3 regions of the Streptomyces sp. AHU1 genome follow, and region 2 is predicted to be linked to each of the others. Evidence: riboswitches for the same ligand, from Rfam matches in the RefSeq annotation. Region 2 holds a riboswitch; each other region holds the start of a gene.

Region 1 (4,933 bases), 440 kb from region 2:
CGGCGTGCCTGGCAGCACATCGAGGAGGTCGAGGCGGCGGGCGGCATGGCGCAGGCCATCGACGCCGGCATCCCGAAGCTGCGGATCGAGGAGGCGGCGGCCCGCACCCAGGCCCGCATCGACTCCGGCCGCCAGCCGGTCATCGGCGTCAACAAGTACCGCGTGGAGTCCGACGAGCAGATCGACGTGCTCAAGGTCGACAACTCCTCCGTGCGCGCGCAGCAGATCGAGAAGCTGCGCCGGCTGCGGGCCGAGCGCGACGGCCAGGAGGTGCAGGCCGCGCTGGAGGATCTGACGCGGGCGGCCGCCGGTGAGGGCAACCTGCTGGAGCTGGCGGTGCGCGCGGCCCGCGCGAAGGCCACCGTCGGCGAGATCTCCGACGCCCTGGAGAAGGTCTACGGCCGGCACGCCGGCCAGATCCGTACGATCTCCGGGGTGTACCGCAACGAGGCAGGGGAGTCCCCTTCCGTGGACCGGACCCGCGCGCTGGTGGACGCGTTCGAGGAGGCCGAGGGCCGGCGCCCGCGCATCCTGGTCGCCAAGATGGGCCAGGACGGCCACGACCGCGGCCAGAAGGTGATCGCGACCGCCTTCGCCGACCTCGGCTTCGACGTCGACGTGGGCCCGCTGTTCCAGACGCCGGGCGAGGTGGCCCGGCAGGCGGTCGAGGCGGACGTGCACATCGTGGGCGTCTCGTCGCTGGCCGCCGGACACCTCACCCTCGTACCGGCGCTGCGCGAGGAGCTGGCGGCGGAGGGGCGTGAGGACATCATGATCGTGGTCGGCGGGGTCATCCCGCCGCAGGACGTGCCGACGCTGCTGGAGATGGGCGCGGCGGCGGTCTTCCCGCCGGGGACGGTGATCCCGGACGCGGCGTACGACCTCGTCCAGCGGCTCTCTGCCGACCTCGGGCACGACCTGTGATCGAACTCGACACCTATGTCAAGGGTGTGCTCGACGGGAAGCGGGCGCTGGTCGCCCGCGCCATCACGCTCGTCGAGTCCACCCGGCCCCAGCACCGGGCGCTGGCGCAGGAGTTGCTGACCGAGCTGCTCCCGCACAGCGGGAAGGCCCGGCGGATCGGTGTCAGCGGGGTGCCGGGCGTGGGCAAGTCGACCTTCATCGACGCGTTCGGCACGATGCTGACCTCGCTCGGGCACCGGGTGGCGGTGCTCGCCGTCGACCCGTCCTCCAGCCGTACGGGCGGCTCCATCCTGGGTGACAAGACCCGGATGGAGCGGCTCGCCGTGGACCCGGCCGCGTTCATCCGCCCCTCCCCCACCGCCGGGACGCTCGGCGGGGTGGCGAAGGCGACCCGCGAGTCGATCGTGGTGATGGAGGCGGCCGGCTACGACGTGGTGCTGGTGGAAACGGTCGGTGTCGGTCAGTCGGAGACCGCGGTCGCGAACATGGTCGACTCCTTCCTGCTGCTCACGCTGGCGCGTACCGGGGACCAGTTGCAGGGCATCAAGAAGGGCGTCCTGGAGCTGGCGGACGTGATCGCGGTCAACAAGGCGGACGGTCCGCACGAGCGCGACGCGAAGTCGGCGGCGCGTGAACTGGCGGGCGCGCTGCGGCTGATGCACGGCAAGGACGCCGTCTGGACGCCGCCGGTGCTGAGTTGCAGCGCCCGCGAGTCGGCCGGTCTGGACACCCTCTGGGACCGTCTGGAACAGCACCGGACGCTGCTCGACTCGACCGGCGCCCTCGCCGAGAAGCGCCGTGACCAGCAGGTGGACTGGACCTGGAACATGGTCCGGGACGAACTGCTCGGCCGGCTGCACGCCGACCGGGCCGTACGGGCTCTCGCCCCCGAGCTCGAACGGCAGGTCCGCGAGGGCGACTTGACGGCGACGCTCGCGGCGGAGCGCATCCTGGAGGTGTTCGGCGGCGAGGGCCGCTGACCTGGACGGCGGTGGCGGGGCAGGTCGGAGCCCTGCCACCGCTCATATCCGCGGTGGACCGCGCGAACGCCACAGGCCCCCGGAGTGATCCGGGGGCCTGTGGCGTCGGTGCCGGAGGGTTCAGTTCGCGGCCGGGACCGACCGGCCCGAAGGTGCCCCGGCGGGCCGGGGGTTGAGCATGCGTTCGGCCAACTCGCCGAAGACCAGGCCGAATCCACCCCACAGGACGGTCTGGATGGCCAGTGCGGAGAGCCTGAACCGCCACAGCAGGGTGGCCGGGAAGCCTCCCGGGACCTCGTTGACCACGGGCAGGAACTGGTAGGCGAGTCCGATCACGACGGCGAAGGCGGCCACCGCGGTGACGGTGGCGTACCAGGTGCCGAGGGTCGGCGCGAGGCGCTTGCCGAGGATGACGGCGCCCACCGCGAGGAGCACGCTGAGGACCATCATCAGGAAGTACAGGGCGGTCCGCTTGCCGATGGTGTCGGCGTCGCCGACCGCCGGCGGGTTGGCCGGGTACTTCAGGAACGGCACGACGTACACGGCCAGCAGCGCGGTCCCGGACAGCAGGAGCGCGGTCGCGCGCGGTCCGAAGCGGCCCACGCGGCCCAGTGCGAAGCAGTAGGCGAGCGCGGCGATGCCGCCGAAGGAGACGCCGTAGACCAGGACGCCGGTGGCCAGGCCCGCGGTGGACTGCAGGCTCCGGGAGACGAGTTCGACCTCGTGCCCGTGCTCGTGGGTGTGGGCGTGGGCCTCCTCGAGGCCGATGGCGCTGTCGACGCTCGGTTCACCGAGGAAGTAGGCGACGACCAGGGCGAGTACACCGGCCGCGAGGCCGGCGAGCATGCCCCGCACGAGGAGATTTCTTACCGTTGCGGAGTTCATGGGTGTGCGCGGTCCCCTCGGGTCAGTGGCAGGGGAAGCCGAGCAGGTGGCGGGCGTCGTGCACCCACTCGTGGACGTCCTCGCCGGAGACGACGGAGGTGGCGCCCTGCTCGGCGCCGACGAAGTACAGCAGGACCAGCATCAGGATGCCGAAGAAGACCGCCCAGGGGGCGATCGCACCGATCGGCAGCTTGGCGGGGATGGCGGGGGTGGTGGCTGTCGGCTGGGCGACGGTCTGCGCCATGGCAGGACCTCCTCGGGAGTTCGCGTCCCATCTCGGTGGTGCACAGGATGCCGCCTACGGGTCTGACTCACGGGGCGCCCAGCGTGGCTGGGGCGTCTCGCTCACAGTGGCGCGACCGTGCCGGATTTCCGCCGGCTTCCGTCTTGACGTCATCGATATCGGACCGACCGTACCGCGTGCCGCGTACCTGGCCAAGACCGCGCCGACCGGGGTGATCTTCCTCTCGTCCCAGGTGACGGGTCCTCACGACGACCGGAAGGCCCCGTCGGACAGGCCGAGTTCACGCTCGCCGAGCGGGGCGAAGAAGCGCTCGACGTCGGCGTCGGTGACCTCGGCGAGCGTGGCCGGGGACCAGCGCGGCTCGCGGTCCTTGTCGATGATCTGGGCCCGGACGCCCTCCACCAGGTCGGGGGCGGACAGGGCCGCGCAGGACACGCGGTACTCCTGGTCCAGGACGCGCTCCAGCGAGCCGAGCCGCCGGGCGCGGCGCAGGGCGGCCAGCGTGACCTTCAGGGCGGTGGGCGAGTTGCCGAGGAGGATCTCCGCCGTCTCCTTGGCGGACGGGTCACCGGCCGCGAGCAGCCGCTGGACGATCTCCTCGACCGTGTCGGCCTCGTAGCAGGCGTCGATCCATCCGCGCCGCTCCGCGAGTTCCGCCGGGGGCGCGGGCCGCTCGTGCGCGGCCAGGGCCTCCGCCACGGGCCGGTCGGCGAGGTCGGACAGCAGTCGCGGGAGCGAGGCGGAGGGCACGTAGTGGTCGGCGAGGCCGCACAGCAGCGCGTCCCCGGCGCCGATCGAGGCGCCCGTCAGGGCGAGGTGGGTGCCGAGTTCGCCCGGGGCGAGGCCGAGCAGACGGGTGCCGCCGACGTCGGGGACGAAACCGATGCCGGTCTCGGGCATGGCGATCCGCGAGCGTTCGGTGACGATCCGGACGCTGCCGTGCGCGGAGACGCCGACGCCGCCGCCCATGACGATGCCGTCCATGACCGCCACGTACGGCTTGGGATAGCGGGCGATACGGGCGTTGAGGCGGTACTCGTCCCGCCAGAAGGCGGCGGACGCGGTGCCGTCCCCGTCGCGCGCGTCGTCGTGGACGACCCGGATGTCGCCGCCCGCGCACAGTCCGCGTTCCCCGGCGCCGGTGACGACGACGGTCTCGACGGCCGGGTCGTGTTCCCAGGCGGTGAGCGCCCCGTCGATCCGGCGCACCATCTCGTGGTTCAGGGCGTTGAGGGCCCTGGGCCGGTTGAGGGTGAGACGGGCGGCCCGTCCCTCGGTGCGCAGCAGGACGGGATCCCCGGCGCCCGATGTCCCGGTGCCGTTCATCCGGACACCTCCGCCGGCCGACGGGCCACGATGACGCGCATGATCTCGGTGGTTCCTTCCACGGTCCGGCCGGTTCGCCGGTCACGGCGATCTTCCCGCCACCGTACACACCGGTGGTGTCCGGGTTCCCGTCCTGGTCGGCGGTCCCCGGGCGAGGGACGTCCGGCAGAGGCGGTGGGTCACCGTGTGCGCCACTCCTCGGCCAGCAGCTCGTACGACCGCACCCGGTCCGCGTGTCCGTGGGTGATCGTGGTGACGAGCAGTTCGTCGGCTCCGGTGGCCTCCTGGAGCTGCGCCAACTGGTCGGCCACCCGCTGCGGGGAGCCGACGAACTGAGTGTCGAGGCGGTCCTGGACGAGCGTCCGGTCGGCGTCCGACCAGACGTGGGCGCGCGCCTCGTCCGGGGTGGGGAACTCGATGGCCCCCTCGGCCGTGCGGATGCTGCGGACCCAGAGGCCGTATCCCGTGGCGAGTTCGCGGGCCTTCTCGTCGTCCTCGGCGACGACGACGTCCGCGGACACGCTGACGTACGGCTTGTCGAGGACGTCGGAGGGCTGGAACGCGGCGCGGTAGC
Region 2 (4,933 bases):
GCAGGACATCATCGGCGAGGCCTCGTACGCCACGGCCGCGGGGCTCGGTGTCCGCCCGGATCCCCGCGGCGGCGGCGCGCCTTCCGGGGTGACCTACCTCGTGTTCAAGAACGCCCGGGTGTCGCCCGTCCAGGACCACGGCGCCGCGGCGGCGGAGGGGGAGCGGCTGACCCGGAAGCTCCTGGGGGACGGCTGAGGCCGGCGGACCGTGGGCTCACCGGCCCGTCCACCCCGCCGGACCGCTCCACCGCGGTGCGGCTCGTCGCCGCCAGGGGACGGAAAGTCCTCGGAGCGGTGCGGAGATGGCTAGGATCACCGCAGCCCTGGGCAGCATCCGCGGACGGAACCGGGAACCGAGGAGTCATCAGTGCCGGACGGCGCGATCGGCGAACGCCCCGGTCCGGCTCGGGGCCGTACCGGACGGCCGCCGCTCACCGACGAACGCAGGGCCGAGATCCGGCTGGAGATCGCCCGCGCCGCTGTGGAACTCTTCGTGACCCAGGGCGTGACCGCCACCACCGGGGACCAGATCGCCCGGGCCGTCGGCCTGTCCACGCGGACCCTGTGGCGCTATTTCCCGGGCAAGGAGAGCTGTGTGAGCCCGCTGTTCGCGGCGGGCATCGACGCGATCGCCGCGGCGCTGCGGGCCTGGCCCGTGGGCGCTCCCCTGGAGGACGCCCTGGAGCAGGTGTCCACGAACGGCGAGGGGACGATGGCGATGCCGGAGCCGCCGAGGGTCCGCACGCTGCTGAGGCTCACCCGTACCGAGCCGGGACTGCGTGCCGTCTGGCTCCAGGCCCATGACGAGGCCGAGCCGGCGTTCGCCCGCGCGCTCGCCGACCGCGCCGGGCTGGGCGCCGTCGACCTGCGCTCGGAGATCCAGGCAGCCATGCTCAACGCGGCGCTGCGCGCGGCGGTCGAGCACTACGCGTGGCACACCGACGAAGCGGAGCCCGATCCCGCGACGGCCCGGGCGGAGCTGGCGGGCACCATCCGCTCGGCCCTGATCGTCGCGGCGGACGGAATCGCCTGACCCCGGCCCCCGCGCTTGCCGGATCCCGTACGTCCCGGCGCTCGGGCGGAGCGCTCCCGCGGCCCCGGGTCCCGCGCCCGCCGGTCCTCAGACCTTCCGGTAGGTGTACGCCTCCGCTGCCGCCGCCTCCACCGCGGCGAGGTCGGCGCCCGCCGAGGCCGTGACGACCGCGGCCACCGCTCCCTCGACAAAGGGGGCGTCCACCAGCCGTGTGCCGTCCGGGAGTTCGTCGCCCTCGGCGAGCAGAGCCTTGACGGTGAGCACGGCACTGCCCAGGTCGGTGAGTACGGCGACCCCGGCGCCGCGGTCCACGGAGGCCGCGGCGGCGGCGATCACGTCCGCGCTGGTACCGAGTCCTCCGTCCAGGGTGCCGCCCGCCGGCGCGACGGGAGCGAGCGTGCCGCCACCGGCCAGGCCCGTGGCCAGTTCGGCGACGGACGCGGCGACGGCGGCGCTGTGCGAGACCAGCACGATGCCCACGAACCGTTCCCCGGTGTCACTCACCGGCCGCCTCCACGAGTGCCGCGATCAGCAGTGCCGAGGACGTGGCGCCCGGGTCCTGGTGCCCGATGCTGCGCTCGCCCAGATAACTCGCCCGGCCCTTGCGGGCCTGCAGCGGTGTCGTCGCCACGGCACCCTCCTCGGCCGCGGACTTCGCCGCGGCGAACGACTCGGCGAGCGCGTCGACCGCGGGCACCAGGGCGTCGATCATGGTCTTGTCGCCGGGCGCGGCTCCGCCCAGTGCCATGACCGCGTCGACGCCCGTGCGCAGCGCGTCCGTGAGCTGTTCCCCGGTGACCTCGGGGGCGTCCCCGAGCGCCTTGCCGGTCCGGCGCAGCAGGGTGCCGTACAGCGGCCCGGACGCGCCGCCGACCGTCGAGATCAACTGCCTTCCGGCGAGCGCGAGTACGGCACCGGGAGTGTCCGGAGCGTCCTTCTCCAGGGCGGCGGTCACGGCGGTGAATCCGCGCTGCAGATTGCTGCCGTGGTCGGCGTCACCGATGGGCGAGTCCAGCTCGGTGAGCCGCTCCGCCTCACGGTCCACCGACGCGGCGGTCACGGTCATCCAGCGGCGGAAGAAATCGGCGTTCAGCACGGAATCTCCTTGCGTGGTACGGAAGTCGGCCTGGTGTCGGTCGGTGGCCGGGTGCCGGGCGGCACCCGGCCACCGACACCGACCGGGTTCACACGCCCCAGCGGAGCCCCGGCGTCTTCACCGGCGCGTCCCACAGCCGCAGCAGTTCCTCGTCCACCTGGCACAGGGTCACCGAGGCGCCCGCCATGTCGAGGGAGGTGACGTAGTTGCCGACCAGGGTGCGTGCCACGGGGATGCCGCGTTCGGCCAGCACCCGCTGCACCTCCGCGTTGAAGCCGTACAGCTCCAGCAGGGGAGTGGCGCCCATGCCGTTGACGAGGAGCAGCACCGGATTGCGCGGTGCGAGGTCGTCCAGGACGGCGTGCACCGCGAAGTCGGCGATCTCGTGCGACGTCATCATCGCGCGCCGCTCCCGGCCCGGCTCGCCGTGGATGCCGACCCCGAGCTCGAGCTCCCCGGCCGGCAGGTCGAACGTCGGGCTGCCCTTGGCCGGAGTCGTGCAGGCGCTGAGCGCCACACCGAAACTGCGGGAGTTCTCGTTGACCTTCCGGGCCAGTGCCTCGACCGCCTCCAGGGGCGCGCCCTCCTCGGCGGCGGCGCCCGCGATCTTCTCCACGAACAGCGTCGCGCCCGTGCCGCGCCGCCCGGCGGTGTACAGGCTGTCGGTGACGGCCACGTCGTCGTCGACGAGGACCTTGGCGACGCGGATGCCCTCGTCCTCGGCCAGCTCCGCCGCCATGTCGAAGTTGAGGACGTCTCCGGTGTAGTTCTTCACGATGAACAGCACGCCCGCGCCGCTGTCCACGGCGGCCGCCGCCCGCAGCATCTGGTCCGGGACCGGGGACGTGAACACCTCGCCCGGGCACGCGGCCGACAGCATCCCCGGGCCCACGAATCCGCCGTGCAGCGGCTCGTGCCCGGACCCGCCGCCGGAGACGAGACCCACCCTTCCCGCGACCGGGGCGTCCCTGCGCACGATCACACGGTTGTCGACGTCCACCGTCAGTTCCGGATGGGCCGCCGCCATGCCCCGCAGCGCGTCCGCCACCACCGTCTCCGCCACGTTGATGAGCATCTTCATGGGTACCTCCCGGTTTCAGTGACGGACTGTCAGGTGTATGGGGTGAGGTGATGGGACGCGAGTCGGTGAGAGGGCTGTCACCCCCAGTATTGACCTTGCCGTGGCGAAGGTCACGCGCGTGGACGCCCGGGGGCGTACGCGGCACGGGGCCGAGGTCGCCGGATGAGATGATGACCGGCGACATAAGGCGACGGCGGTACGAGGAAGCCGGTGTGAATCCGGCGCGGTCCCGCCACTGTGACCGGTGAGTGAGCTCCGGCAGGCCACCGCCCCGACCGGGGTGGGAAGGCGGAGCAGGCCAAGACCCGGGAGCCAGGAGACTCACGCGGTCGCCTCCTCGAACGACACCGGGGCGGATCTCCCCGGGAGGGGAGTGGCACGCCGTGCCCGAGACGCCGTTGGAAGAGACACCGGGAGAACCCGTGCGGGCGGGCGGCGCCGTGCCGTGCCGGGTCGTCGTCTGCCGGGACTGCTGCTGCGGCAGTCCCAAGGTGACCGGAGTGGACCACGCCGTACAGACCGCGCGACTGCGCGCGGACGTACCGGTGCGTATCTCCGAGTGCCTCGACGTGTGCGACCAGGCCAACGTCGTCGTCGTGCAGCCGTCCGCCGCGGGCCGGGCCGCGGGAGCACGGCCGGTCTGGCTCGGACTCGTCAACGACCCGGACGCGACCGAGGACATCGTGACGTGGGTGCGCGCCGGAGGCCCGGGAGTGGCACCGCCGCCGGACATCCTCGACCTGTACACCTTCACCCCGCCTCGGCGCGCGACGGATTCCTGAGGCCCGCGCACCCTGCTCGGGCCGGCCGGTCCCGCACCCGGGCGTTCAGTGGAGGATGCTGACCGCCCGGGCGATGACCAGCAGGGACGTGAGGAGCGCGGCCACGCTCTGGATGCTCATCAGGAGCTTCGCGCGAGCGGAGAGGGGCATCGTGTCCGTCGGGCTGAAGGCCGTCGAGTTGGTCACCGAGATGTAGAGGTAGTCCACGAGGGTCGGCACCCAGTCGGAGGTTTTGCTGGCGCCGTCGGCGACCTCCTCCACCGCGTCGTCGTTCTCGTCCTGCGAGAACCGGAAGTCGGCCAGGGGCAGGTCGCCGCGGGGGGCCTGGGTGCGCACGACGGGGCCGCCCCGATCGAGTTCCCAGTACGCGAGTCCGAAGGCGATGATGTTCGTCAGCCACACCTGCAGCGCCGCGAGCAGCAAGGAGCGCCCGTCCTTCACCTCGGCGTGGACCATCTGGTGGATGAGGACGCCGAGAGCGGTGAGGTTGCCGGTGGCGATGAGCAGGACGAGGGTCAGCGACAGGAACCGGAAGACCTTGGTCTGCCGGGTGAGCCTCCTGGGGTTGATGGCGATGAGCGGCACCAGCAGCAGGAGCTCCAGGGCCGGCAGCACGTAGCGGGGGGCGACGAGGAGCTGCTGGGGAAGTGCCACGTACAGGGCGATGGCGATGAGCGTGGCTGCCGCGGCGGGCAGCCGCGCTTCACCGCGGCGCTCGTGCCTCGGATGCCCGGTCCGGGCGACGGCACGGCTTTTCACCACGAGCGGTGCCCTCCTTCCGATGTCGGTCAGGGCGTCACGGGGTGCTCCGGCCGCGGGGGTGACCCCGCGCGTGAGGTTCTGCCCAGGGGTGATCGACTACCCCGTGCGGAATGGCGCAAGCGGGCGGGAGCCCGTGTTCGCGCGGGTCCCCGGCGCGGGCGGCCGGAGTGCGTGAAGGT
Region 3 (4,933 bases), 2.1 Mb from region 2:
ACTGCTGTGGGTACCCCTCTCCACCCTGCTGACGGTGATCGCCCACCAGTTGTGGCGGCGTGACCAGCGGGCCCGCACCTCCGCGAAGGAGGGTGTGGAAGCATGAAAGACGGTGTGAACGGCGTCGCTCTGGGCGTCTTCATCTTCTTCTTCCTGGCCGTCACGGTCATGGGCTTCCTGGCCGCGCGCTGGCGCAGGGCCGCCGACGAGCACACGCTCGACGAATGGGGCCTGGGCGGACGGTCGTTCGGCACCTGGGTGACCTGGTTCCTGCTCGGCGGCGACCTCTACACGGCGTACACCTTCGTCGCCGTACCCGCGGCGATCTACGCGGCGGGCGCGGCCGGCTTCTTCGCCGTGCCGTACACGATCCTGGTCTACCCGCTGATCTTCACCTTCCTGCCCCGCCTGTGGTCGGTCTCCCACCGGCACGGCTATGTGACGACCTCGGACTTCGTGCGCGGCCGCTTCGGCTCCAAGGGCCTGTCCCTCGCCGTGGCCGTCACCGGCATCCTCGCCACCATGCCGTACATCGCGCTCCAACTCGTCGGCATCCAGGCCGTGCTGGACGTGATGGGCGTGGGCGGCGGCGACTCCTCCAACTGGTTCGTCAAGGACCTGCCGCTCCTCATCGCCTTCGGCGTGCTGGCCGCGTACACCTACTCCTCGGGCCTGCGGGCCCCCGCTCTGATCGCGTTCGTGAAGGACACCCTGATCTACATCGTGATCGCGGTGGCCGTCATCTACATCCCGATCAAACTGGGCGGCTTCGACGAGATCTTCAAGGCGGCGAGCGCCAAGTACACGGCCGCGGGCGCCGGCGGGCTCGTCCCCGCCGAGGCGGGCCAGTGGACGTACGCCACCCTCGCGCTCGGTTCGGCGCTGGCGCTGTTCATGTACCCGCACTCGGTCACCGCGACGCTGTCCAGCCGCAGCCGGGAGGTGATCCGCCGCAACACCACGATCCTGCCGCTGTACTCGCTGATGCTGGGCCTGCTCGCCCTGCTCGGGTTCATGGCGATCGCGGCCGGGGTGAAGGTCACCAACGGCCAGCTCGCGATCCCCCAGCTCTTCGAGAACATGTTCCCCGACTGGTTCGCGGGCGTCGCCTTCGCCGCCATCGGCATCGGCGCGCTCGTCCCGGCGGCCATCATGTCGATCGCGGCCGCGAACCTCTTCACCCGCAACATCTACAAGGACTTCATCAACCCGGCCGCCACCCCGCGGCAGGAGACCAGGGTCTCCAAGCTGGTCTCGCTCCTGGTGAAGGTGGGCGCGCTGGTCTTCGTCCTGACCATGGACAAGACCGTCGCGATCAACTTCCAGCTGCTGGGCGGCATCTGGATCCTGCAGACCTTCCCCTCGCTGGTCGGCGGCCTGTTCACCCGCTGGTTCCACCGCTGGGCGCTGCTGGGCGGCTGGGCGGTCGGCATGCTCTACGGCACGATCGCCGCCTACGGGGTGGCCTCGCCGACCCAGAAGCACTTCGGCGGCAGCTCGAAGGAGATCCCCGGCATCGGGGAGATCGGCTACATCGGCCTGACGGCGTTCGTCCTGAACGTGGCCGTGGCCGTCGTCCTCACCTTCGCCCTCAGGGCGTTCAAGGCCCCGGAGGGCGTGGACGAGACCTCTCCCGGGGACTACACGGCCGACGCGGGCGACCCGGGAGTCCAGACGGAACTCCCGCCGGCCACGGCGGAGGCGAGCCACTAGGGGGCACGCCACCAGGGCCCACGGGCCGACGGGACGGGTCCCCGCGACAGCCGTGAACGACGGGCCGCCGGTGAAAAACCGGCGGCCCGTCGGCGCCCCGGCCGGACACACCGGAAAGCCGGGTATCCGGAGCCCGACGACATCCGTTTGCTCACCTACGAGTTGACGCTCCGGCACACTCCGTAGCGCTCTCGGACGCCCAACGGACACAACATGTGGGGGCAGTCCCGGAGCCCGGCACAAGATGTATGCTCATGGTCGCTGTCGCCGCAGGGGAATCCGGTGCGAATCCGGAACTGTCCCGCAACGGTGTACTTGTGCGTGTTCGCGTCTGCGTGTGCCCGTACTCGCGTCAGTCCGAGGACCTGCCGACAGCGCGCCCCGGCCGTCCGGCCCGGGTGCCGACGACGTCCGGGCCTCGCGGAATGGGCCGGTGGACGCGGTGTGTGCTGCCCGAAAGCGCTCCCGTGTGCCCCGCGCCCGCCGCGAAGCCCCGTGCCGAGCGAGGGAGAGCCCCAGTGACCATCGCGCCAGCCGATCCGGCTTCAGTGACCGCGCAGCAGGCCCCGGTGGAGACCGACGGTCCCGGAACCGCGCTGCTGCGGACCCTGACGGATCTGACCGCCGACCTCCCCGACGCCGACCCCGGCCGGGTCGCCGCCGCGGCGCTGCGCGGCCGGTCCGCCCGCGCCGACGAGGCCGAGCTGCGCGAACTGGCCACCGAGGCGGCCGCGGGTCTCATCTCCGAGGACCCCGCCTACTCCCGGCTGGCCGCCCGTCTGCTCGCGATCACGATCGCCGCCGAGGCCGCCTCCCAGGGCGTCACCACCTTCTCCGAGTCGGTCGCCGTCGGCCACCGCGAGGGCCTGATCGCCGACCGCACGGCCGCGTTCGTGCGGCTGCACACGGCCCGCCTCGACGCGCTGATCGACGCCGAGGGCGACGACCGCTTCGGCTACTTCGGGCTGCGCACGCTGCACAGCCGCTATCTGCTCCGGCACCCGATCACCCGCAAGGTCGTCGAGACGCCCCAGCACTTCATGCTCCGGGTGGCCTCCGGTCTCGCGGAGGACGACACCGTCCGCTCCGTGGACGAGGTCGCCGCGCTCTACCGGCTCATGAGCCGCCTCGACTACCTCCCCTCCTCCCCCACCCTCTTCAACTCCGGTACGCGGCACCCCCAGATGTCGTCCTGCTACCTCCTCGACTCCCCGCTGGACGAGCTGGACTCCATCTACGACCGCTACCACCAGGTGGCGCGGCTGTCGAAGCACGCGGGCGGCATCGGGCTGTCGTACTCCCGCATCCGCTCGCGCGGTTCGCTGATCCGCGGCACCAACGGGCACTCCAACGGCATCGTCCCGTTCCTGAAGACGCTCGACGCCTCGGTCGCCGCGGTGAACCAGGGCGGTCGGCGCAAGGGCGCGGCCGCGGTCTACCTGGAGACCTGGCACTCCGACATCGAGGAGTTCCTGGAGCTGCGCGACAACACCGGTGAGGACGCCCGGCGTACGCACAACCTGAACCTCGCGCACTGGATCCCGGACGAGTTCATGCGCCGCGTGAACGCGGACGGCGTCTGGTCGCTGTTCTCCCCCGCCGACGTGCCGGAACTGGTCGACCTGTGGGGCGACGAGTTCGACGCCGCCTACCGCAAGGCCGAGGAGGCGGGCCTGGCCAGGAAGACCATCCCGGCCCGCGACCTCTACGGCCGCATGATGCGCACCCTCGCGCAGACCGGCAACGGCTGGATGACCTTCAAGGACGCCGCCAACCGCACCGCCAACCAGACGGCGGAGCCGGGCCACACCGTCCACTCCTCGAACCTGTGCACCGAGATCCTGGAGGTCACGGACGACGGGGAGACGGCGGTCTGCAACCTGGGCTCGGTCAACCTCGGCGCGTTCGTGACCGGCGGGGACATCGACTGGGAGCGGCTGGACCAGACCGTGCGCACCGCGGTGACCTTCCTCGACCGCGTGGTGGACATCAACTTCTACCCGACCGAGCAGGCGGGCCGCTCCAACGCCAAGTGGCGTCCGGTCGGCCTCGGCGCGATGGGTCTGCAGGACGTCTTCTTCAAGCTGCGGATGCCGTTCGACTCGCCCGAGGCGCGCGCCCTGTCCACCCGGATCGCCGAGCGGATCATGCTCGCCTCCTACGAGGCCTCCGCGGACCTCGCCGAGCGCAACGGACCGCTCCCGGCCTGGGAGAAGACCCGTACCGCCCGCGGTGTGCTGCACCCGGACCACTTCGACGTCGAGCTGAACTGGCCGGAGCGCTGGGCGGCCCTGCGGGAGCGGATCGCCGAGGTCGGCATGCGCAACTCGCTGCTGCTCGCGATCGCGCCGACCGCCACCATCGCGTCCATCGCGGGCGTGTACGAGTGCATCGAGCCGCAGGTGTCGAACCTGTTCAAGCGCGAGACGCTCTCCGGCGAGTTCCTCCAGGTCAACTCGTACCTGGTGGCCGAGCTGAAGGAGCTCGGCGTGTGGGACGCGCAGACCCGTGAGGCGCTGCGCGAGTCCAACGGCTCGGTCCAGGGCTTCACCTGGGTCCCGCAGGAGGTCCGCGACCTGTACCGCACGGCGTGGGAGATCCCGCAGCGCGGTCTGATCGACATGGCCGCCGCCCGCACCCCGTTCCTCGACCAGGCCCAGTCGCTGAACCTGTTCCTGGAGACACCGACCATCGGCAAGCTCTCCTCGATGTACGCGTACGCCTGGAAGGCGGGCCTGAAGACGACGTACTACCTGCGGTCCCGCCCGGCGACGCGCATCGCCCGCGCGGCCCAGGCGCAGGCGCGGCCCGAGACCACCGTCCCCGTCCAGCAGGCGGCCGACCCCGACGCCGTCGCCTGCTCCCTGGAAAACCCCGAGTCCTGCGAGGCGTGCCAGTAATGAGCGACACCAACACCGAGAAGAACCTCCTGGACCCGGGCTTCGAACTCACCCTGCGTCCCATGCGCTACCCGGACTTCTACGAGCGCTACCGGGACGCGATCAAGAACACCTGGACCGTCGAGGAGGTCGACCTCCACTCGGACGTCGCCGACCTCGCGAAGCTGACGCCGGGTGAGCAGCACATGATCGGCCGGCTGGTCGCGTTCTTCGCGACGGGCGACTCGATCGTGGCGAACAACCTGGTGCTGACGCTGTACAAGCACATCAACTCCCCCGAGGCGCGGCTGTACCTGAGCCGTCAGCTCTTCGAGGAGGCC

What was found. A riboswitch is a leader RNA that binds a small molecule or an ion and turns the genes downstream of it on or off. The one in region 2 is predicted to bind cobalamin.
Region 1: another riboswitch for cobalamin. It lies ahead of ACICHK_RS37080 (CbtB-domain containing protein); the one in region 2 lies ahead of ACICHK_RS35180 ((2Fe-2S) ferredoxin domain-containing protein).
Region 3: another riboswitch for cobalamin. It lies ahead of ACICHK_RS26430 (ribonucleoside-diphosphate reductase subunit alpha); the one in region 2 lies ahead of ACICHK_RS35180 ((2Fe-2S) ferredoxin domain-containing protein).

What each region holds. Positions count from the first base shown of each region.
Region 1 is NZ_CP174283.1:8,394,844-8,399,776, reverse strand. It holds gene scpA (methylmalonyl-CoA mutase) at 1-924, shown strand, start outside; gene meaB (methylmalonyl Co-A mutase-associated GTPase MeaB) at 921-1,904, shown strand; gene ACICHK_RS37085 (CbtA family protein) at 2,025-2,789, opposite strand; gene ACICHK_RS37080 (CbtB-domain containing protein) at 2,812-3,033, opposite strand; cobalamin riboswitch at 3,074-3,220, opposite strand; gene ACICHK_RS37075 (enoyl-CoA hydratase/isomerase family protein) at 3,277-4,359, opposite strand; gene ACICHK_RS37070 (LLM class flavin-dependent oxidoreductase) at 4,539-4,933, opposite strand, start outside.
Region 2 is NZ_CP174283.1:7,954,222-7,959,154, forward strand. It holds gene ACICHK_RS35155 (glycoside hydrolase family 75 protein) at 1-196, shown strand, start outside; gene ACICHK_RS35160 (TetR/AcrR family transcriptional regulator) at 368-1,033, shown strand; gene ACICHK_RS35165 (PTS fructose transporter subunit IIA) at 1,121-1,537, opposite strand; gene dhaL (dihydroxyacetone kinase subunit DhaL) at 1,530-2,129, opposite strand; gene dhaK (dihydroxyacetone kinase subunit DhaK) at 2,218-3,210, opposite strand; cobalamin riboswitch at 3,409-3,533, shown strand; gene ACICHK_RS35180 ((2Fe-2S) ferredoxin domain-containing protein) at 3,594-3,992, shown strand; gene ACICHK_RS35185 (hypothetical protein) at 4,038-4,754, opposite strand.
Region 3 is NZ_CP174283.1:5,897,992-5,902,924, reverse strand. It holds gene ACICHK_RS26440 (DUF3311 domain-containing protein) at 1-106, shown strand, start outside; gene mctP (monocarboxylate uptake permease MctP) at 103-1,713, shown strand; cobalamin riboswitch at 1,952-2,101, shown strand; gene ACICHK_RS26430 (ribonucleoside-diphosphate reductase subunit alpha) at 2,232-4,613, shown strand; gene ACICHK_RS26425 (ribonucleotide-diphosphate reductase subunit beta) at 4,613-4,933, shown strand, end outside.